Regions from separate parts of the Streptomyces sp. NPDC025833 genome, predicted to be linked through region 1. Evidence: riboswitches for the same ligand, from Rfam matches in the RefSeq annotation. Region 1 holds a riboswitch; the other holds the start of a gene.
What was found. A riboswitch is a leader RNA that binds a small molecule or an ion and turns the genes downstream of it on or off. The one in region 1 is predicted to bind S-adenosylmethionine.

Region 1 (3,396 bases):
GGCGGCGATCGCGGTCTACCCGTTCATCGAGTCCTGGATCACCGGCGACAAACGCGAGCACCACATCCTGGACCGCCCGCGCAACGCCCCGACCCGTACCGCGTTCGGTGTCGCCTGGGTGACGATCTACATGATCACCCTGGTCGGCGGCGGCAACGACCTGTGGGCCACGCACTTCCACCTGTCGATCAACGCCGTCACCTGGTTCGTCCGGATCTTCTTCTTCGCCGGACCGGTCATCGCGTTCATCGTCACCAAGCGGATCTGCCTGGGTCTGCAGCGCCGCGACCGCGACAAGGTGCTGCACGGTCGCGAGACCGGCATCATCAAGCGGCTGCCGCACGGTGAGTTCATCGAGGTCCACGAGCCGCTCAGCCAGGAGCAGCTGCACACCCTCACCGCGCACCACCAGTACGAGCCGGCCGAGATCGGCCCCACGGTCGACGAGAACGGTGTCGAGCGCAAGGTGCCGGCCGGCGAGAAGCTGCGGGCCAGGCTGTCCGACGCCTACTACGGCGAGGACAACCAGATCCCGAAGCCGACCGTCGACGAGTACAAGGAGATCACCAGCGGCCACGGCCACCACTGATCACCGCGTCGCCACGCCACGCAGAAGGGCCCCGTCCGTACCCCGGACGGGGCCCTTCCCCGTGCCCCGGTCTGGATAGGGTGGTGTACGACGTTTCAGGACTGTCTACGAGGAGCGGCTGATGAGCGCTGTGACCCCCGCTGGAGGCGACACCGCGGCGGGCCGCTCCTGGCCCGTCCTGCTGAACGGCCTGCTGGAGGGCCGCGACCTGGCCGCCGACGACACCGCCTGGGCGATGGACCTGATCATGCGCGGGGAGGCGACGGACGCGCAGATCGCCGCCTTCATGGTGGCGCTGCGGGCCAAGGGCGAGACGGTCGAGGAGATCAGCGGGCTCGTGCGGACGATGTACGCGCACGCGAACGTGATCGAGGTGCCCGGCCCGGCCGTCGACATCGTCGGCACCGGCGGCGACGGCGCCAAGACGGTGAACATCTCCACCATGTCCTCGATCGTGGTCGCGGGCACGGGCGCGAAGGTCGTCAAGCACGGCAACCGGGCCGCGTCCTCCGCCTCCGGCTCCTCCGACGTCCTGGAGAAGCTCGGGATCAACCTCAGCCTGACCCCCCGGCGGGTCGCCGAGGTCGCCGAGGAGGCCGGCATCACCATCTGCTTCGCTGTGCGGTTCCACCCGTCGCTGCGCCACGTCGCCCCGGCGCGCTCGCAGCTCGGCATCCGGACCACCTTCAACGTGCTCGGTCCGCTGACCAACCCGGCCCGGGTGCGGTCGCAGGCCGTCGGCGTGGCGGACCCCCGGATGGCGCCGATCGTGGCCGGCGTCCTCGCCGAACGCGGCAACTCCTCCCTGGTCTTCCGCGGCGACGACGGCCTGGACGAGCTGACCGTCACCGGCACCTCCCGGGTGTGGGTGGTCCGCGACGGCAAGGTCACGGAGGAGGTCTTCGACCCGCGCGACGTCGGCATCGGCCTCGTCCCCGTGGACGCCCTGCGCGGCGCCGACGCCTCCTACAACGCGGAGGTCGCCCGGCGGCTGCTCGACGGCGAGCAGGGGGCCGTACGGGACGCCGTCCTGCTGAACTCGGCGGCGGCGCTGGTGGCCCTGCGGCCGACGGACGCGCCGCTGGCCGAGCAGCTCCGCGCGGGGATGGCGCTGGCCGCCGAGTCGATCGACTCCGGTGCCGCCCGGCGCACGCTGGACCGCTGGGTGGCGGCCAGCAACGCGTGACGCCGCCGGTCTCCGTCCCGCGATCCGGACACGGGTTGCGGGGCGGCGATCACTTGGCGTAGGTTCCCCTACCAGGTCATGAGTGACAGTCATGAGGCCCCGGCCGACTGTCCGGCAACCCTCCGTCCGTGGCGGGGTGCCCCGGGTGAAGACCAGGCCGTGGACAGCAGGGTCCACGGCAAGCGCGGATCCCTCGCACACTTCTGCAAGTGTGGGGCCAGGGATCCTGGTCATCGAGGAGTCTCCCGTGAGCAAGCGAATGCGTTAGGGCCGCAGAGCCCCGCCTCCGCGCACCCTTTTCCCTTCCGCGCGTCACGCGCGTTCTCGCTTTCCTGTCACGGGAGTTCCGCCATGTCTGTCTCCACCGCTGCCTCCGACCAGTCCGTTTGCACCCCTCTGCCCGTTCTGGGGCGAGATGTCACCGTGCCGCTGGTCACCGGGGGCGAAGTCACCTACGCCGCCCTCGACTACGCGGCCAGCGCCCCCGCCCTCCAGCGCGTCTGGGACGACGTCGCCGCGTACGCCCCCTACTACGGCAGCGTCCACCGCGGGGCCGGCTACCTCTCCCAGCTCTCCACCGACCTGTTCGAGAACGCCCGGCGGACGGTCGCGGAGTTCCTCGGCTGCCGCCCGGCGGACCAGGTGGTCTTCACCCGCTCCACCACCGACTCCCTCAACCTGCTGGCCCGCGCGCTGCCGCAGGGCTGCCGGGTCTTCGTCTTCGAGACCGAGCACCACGCCTCGCTGCTGCCCTGGCAGGACGCGGAGGTCACCTACCTCGACGCCCCGCGCACCCCCGGCCAGGCCGTGCAGACCCTGGAGCGGGCCCTGGCCGCCCGCGACCCGCACGGCCCCGCCCTGGTCTGCGTCACCGGCGCCTCCAACGTCACCGGCGAGCTGTGGCCGGTGCGCGAACTGGCCGCCGCCGCGCACGCGCACGGCGCCCGGATCGTCCTGGACGCCGCCCAGCTCGCCCCGCACCACCCCGTGGACATCCGCGAACTGGACGTCGACTGGGTCGCGTTCTCCGGCCACAAGCTGTACGCCCCCTTCGGCTCCGGCGTCCTCGCCGGCCGGGCCGACTGGCTCCGGGCGGCCGAGCCGTACCTCGCGGGCGGCGGCGCCAGCCGCAGCGTCACCCGGCGGCAGGACGGCGGGGTGGACGTTCAGTGGCACGACAGCGCGGCCCGGCACGAGGCCGGCTCGCCGAACGTCATCGGCGCCTACTCCATCGCGTCGGCCTGCAAGGCGCTCACCGAGGCCGGCTGGGACCGCCTGGTGGGCCGCGAGCGGGAGCTGATCGCCCGGGTGCGGGCCGGCCTGGCGGAGGTGCCGGAGGTGCGCGTGCTGTCCCTGTTCGGCGACGACGCCCCGCGCGTCGGGGTCATCTCCTTCGTCGTCGAGGGCTGGAACAGCTCCCACTTCGCCGCCGCGCTCTCCGCCGAGTACGGCATCGGCGTCCGCGACGGCCTGTTCTGCGCCCACCCGCTGGTCCGCACCCTGCTCGGCAGCGACCCGCAGACCCAGGGCGAGTGCGGTGCCCCCGAGGCGGCGCCCGGCGAGAAGTCCCTCAACGCGATCCGGGTCAGCTTCGGCGCGGGCACCCCCGACGAGCACGTCG
Region 2 (3,396 bases), on a different contig from region 1:
ACCGAAGGTAATGATCAGCCTCCGGCGACCGCCGGAATGATCGATACGCCGGCGCCGTCGGGGGTCGCCGTCTGCAGGCCCTGCTCGAAGCGGACGTCGTCGTCGTTGACGTACACGTTCACGAACCGGCGCAGCTTGCCCTGGTCGTCCAGGACGCGGGCGGCGATCCCGGTGTGGTCCCGCTCCAGGCTGTCGATGACCTCGGCGAGGGTCGCGCCCTCGGCGCTGACCTCGGCCCGGCCGCCGGTGTAGGTGCGCAGGATGGTGGGGATGCGAACGGTCACGCTCATGCGAGGCCAGCCTCTCGGAAGGAGTCCAGGGTCGGGCGGATGGTGGCGGTGAGACCGGTGCCGGCCACCGCGTCCAGGGTCTTCAGGCCGTCGCCGGTGTTCAGCACGACCGTGGTCTTCGCCGGGTCCAGCACGCCGCTCTCGATCAGCTTGCGGGTGACGCCGACGGTCACCCCGCCCGCCGTCTCCGCGAAGATGCCCTCCGTGCGGGCCAGCAGCTTGATGGCGTCCACGATCTCCGGGTCCGTGACGTCCTCCACGGCACCGCCCGTGCGGCGCGCGATGTCCAGCACGTACGGACCGTCGGCGGGGTTGCCGATGGCGAGGGACTTGGCGATGGTGTCCGGCTTCTGGGGGCGTACGACGTCGTGGCCGGCCTTGTAGGCGGCGGACACCGGGGAGCAGCCCGCGGCCTGCGCGCCGAAGATCCTGTACGGCCTGTCCTCGACCAGACCCAGCCGGATCAGCTCCTGGAGACCCTTGTCGATCTTCGTGAGCTGGGAGCCGGAGGCGATCGGCACCACGATCTGGTCGGGCAGCCGCCAGCCGAGCTGCTCGCAGATCTCGTACGCGAGGGTCTTGGACCCCTCCGCGTAGTACGGCCGCAGGTTGACGTTGACGAAGCCCCAGCCCTCGCCGGCCGGGTCGCCGATCAGCTCGGAGCAGAAGCGGTTCACGTCGTCGTAGTTGCCCTGGATGCCGACGAGTTCGCCGCCGTAGACCGCGGCCATGACGACCTTGCCCTGCTCCAGGTCGTGCGGGATGAACACGCAGGAGCGGAAGCCGGCCCGGGCCGCGGCGGCGCCGACCGCGCCGGCCAGGTTGCCCGTGGAGGAGCAGGACAGGGTGGTGAAGCCGAAGGCGCGGGCGGCCTCCAGGGCCTGGGCGACCACCCGGTCCTTGAAGGAGTGGGTCGGGTTGCCGGAGTCGTCCTTCACGTACAGCCCGCCGGTCACGCCCAGCTCCCGGGCCAGGTTGTCGGCCTTGACGAGCTTGGTCCAGCCCGGGTTGATGTTGGGCTTGTCCGCGACGTCCGCCGGGACGGGCAGCAGCGGCGCGTACCGCCAGATGTTCGCGGGGCCGGCCTCGATGCGGCGGCGCAGTTCCTCGGTGTCGTAGCCGGAGAAGTCGTAGGCGATCTCCAGCGGGCCGAAGCACTCCTCACAGGCGAACACGGGTCCGAGCGGGACGCGGTGACCACACTCGCGACAGCTCAGGCCGGTGGCGGGACCGAGGTCGGCGGTGGTGTTCCCGGTGGTTGCGACAGTCTGCACAGCCATGGAGGCGAGGCCCTTTCTCCTCATCTTCCTCACGGCGCACTTCGCCGTGAGACGGATTTGGCACCTTCCCTAGCCGGGAGCCTCGCGGTGACGATCAGAACTGATCTACGAGAACCGGCTGGAGGGTTGCCGGGGCTTCATCGGGCCGTGTCCCTCTGCCCCTCTGGATGAGCTGTATGCGGTTGTCGACGCCCGGGACCCCGGCATGCGGTGGTCCCCGACGTTGTTCAAGACTGTAACCGAAGGCCAGGGCGGTTGAGATAGTCGTCCGAAGCGCGAGATGGATCACACGGCCGTCCGTGTGGTCACGAACAGTGAGGAGCCGCAGACCGTGCTGGAAGAAGTCGAGCGCTGGCTGGCCACCCGCTCCTGGTCCGTGGCCGACCGCCCCCTCCGGCAGGTCCTGGCCGCCAAGCAGCGCACGGGCCGGACGATCAGCGTCGTGCTGCCCGCGCTCGACGAGGAGGAGACGGTCGGCGAGATCGTCGCGGTCATCCGCCGCGACCTCGTGGAGCGGGCACCGCTCGTCGACGAGATCGTCGTCGTGGACTCCGGCTCCACCGACCGCACCTCCGAGGTCGCCGCCGCCGCGGGCGCGCGGGTCGTGCACCGCGACGCGATACTGCCCCGCCTCCCGGCCGTCCCCGGCAAGGGCGAGGTGCTGTGGCGCTCCCTGCTGGTGACCGGCGGGGACATCCTCTGCTTCGTCGACGCCGACCTGAAGGAGTTCTCCTCCGACTTCGTCCTCGGGATCGTCGGCCCGCTGCTCACCGAGCCCGACGTGGACCTGGTCAAGGCGATGTACGACCGTCCGCTCGGGGCCACCGGCGGGCAGGGCGGCCGGGTCACCGAGCTGATGGCCCGCCCGCTGCTGAACATGCACTGGCCGCGGCTGGCGGGCTTCGTGCAGCCGCTGGGCGGCGAGTACGCGGCCCGCCGCTCCCTGCTGGAACGGCTTCCCTTCCCCGTCGGCTACGGCGTGGAGCTGGGCATGCTGGTGGACGCGCTGCACCTGGCCGGCCTGGACGCGCTGGCCCAGGTCGACGTGGGCGTGCGCAGGCACCGCCACCAGGACGGCCAGGCCCTCGGCCGGATGGCCGCCGCCATCTACCGCACGGCCCAGCTCCGGCTGGCCCGCGGCCACCTGGTCCGGCCCTCGCTGACCCAGTTCGAGCGGGGCGCGGACGGCTTCGAACCGCGCACCCACCCGGTGGACACCGAGGAGCGGCCGCCGATGGTGGAGATCGCGGAGTACGCCGACCGGAAGGTGGCGTGAACGGCCGGTGCACGGCCGCTTGCCCGCCCCTTACCGGGCGGAACGCACGTTTGAGGGTTTACGGGCCGGGCTAGGTTGAGGCGTATGGCCTCCACGCACGATGCTGCCGAGAAAGCTCAGGTGCTGGTCGCGTCGAACCGCGGCCCCGTCTCCTACCAGGTACGCGAGGACGGCTCGCTGCACGCCCGGCGCGGCGGCGGCGGGCTGGTCTCGGGACTGTCCGCCATCGGGTCGGACGCGGACTCGGTGTGGGTGTGCGCCGCGCTGGGCGACGGCGACCGGGCGGCCGTCCGGCACGCGGACGGCGGGCTGCTGCCGGCCGCGGACACGGGCGGCCAGCGGGTGCGGATGCTCGACATCGACGCGACCGTGCACGCCGACGCCTACAACGGCATCGCCAACTCGGTGCTCTGGTTCGTCCACCACATGCTGTACCAGACCCCGCTGGAACCCGTCTTCGACGCGGAGTTCCGCCGGCGGTGGGGGGCGTACGAGGCCTACAACCGGGCGTTCGCCGAGGCGCTGGCCGAGGAGGCGGCCGAGGGCGCGG

Region 2: another riboswitch for S-adenosylmethionine. It lies ahead of thrC (threonine synthase); the one in region 1 lies ahead of ACZ4K2_RS23285 (aminotransferase class V-fold PLP-dependent enzyme).

Annotation. Positions count from the first base shown of each region.
Region 1 covers NZ_JBVHNF010000012.1:300,385-303,780, forward strand. The annotation lists gene qcrB (cytochrome bc1 complex cytochrome b subunit) at 1-589, shown strand, start outside; gene trpD (anthranilate phosphoribosyltransferase) at 711-1,775, shown strand; SAM riboswitch class IV at 1,850-1,966, shown strand; gene ACZ4K2_RS23285 (aminotransferase class V-fold PLP-dependent enzyme) at 2,127-3,396, shown strand, end outside.
Region 2 covers NZ_JBVHNF010000004.1:343,898-347,293, forward strand. The annotation lists gene ACZ4K2_RS08970 (ubiquitin-like small modifier protein 1) at 15-290, opposite strand; gene thrC (threonine synthase) at 287-1,570, opposite strand; SAM riboswitch class I at 1,588-1,744, opposite strand; gene ACZ4K2_RS08980 (glucosyl-3-phosphoglycerate synthase) at 1,902-2,846, shown strand; gene ACZ4K2_RS08985 (alpha,alpha-trehalose-phosphate synthase (UDP-forming)) at 2,931-3,396, shown strand, end outside.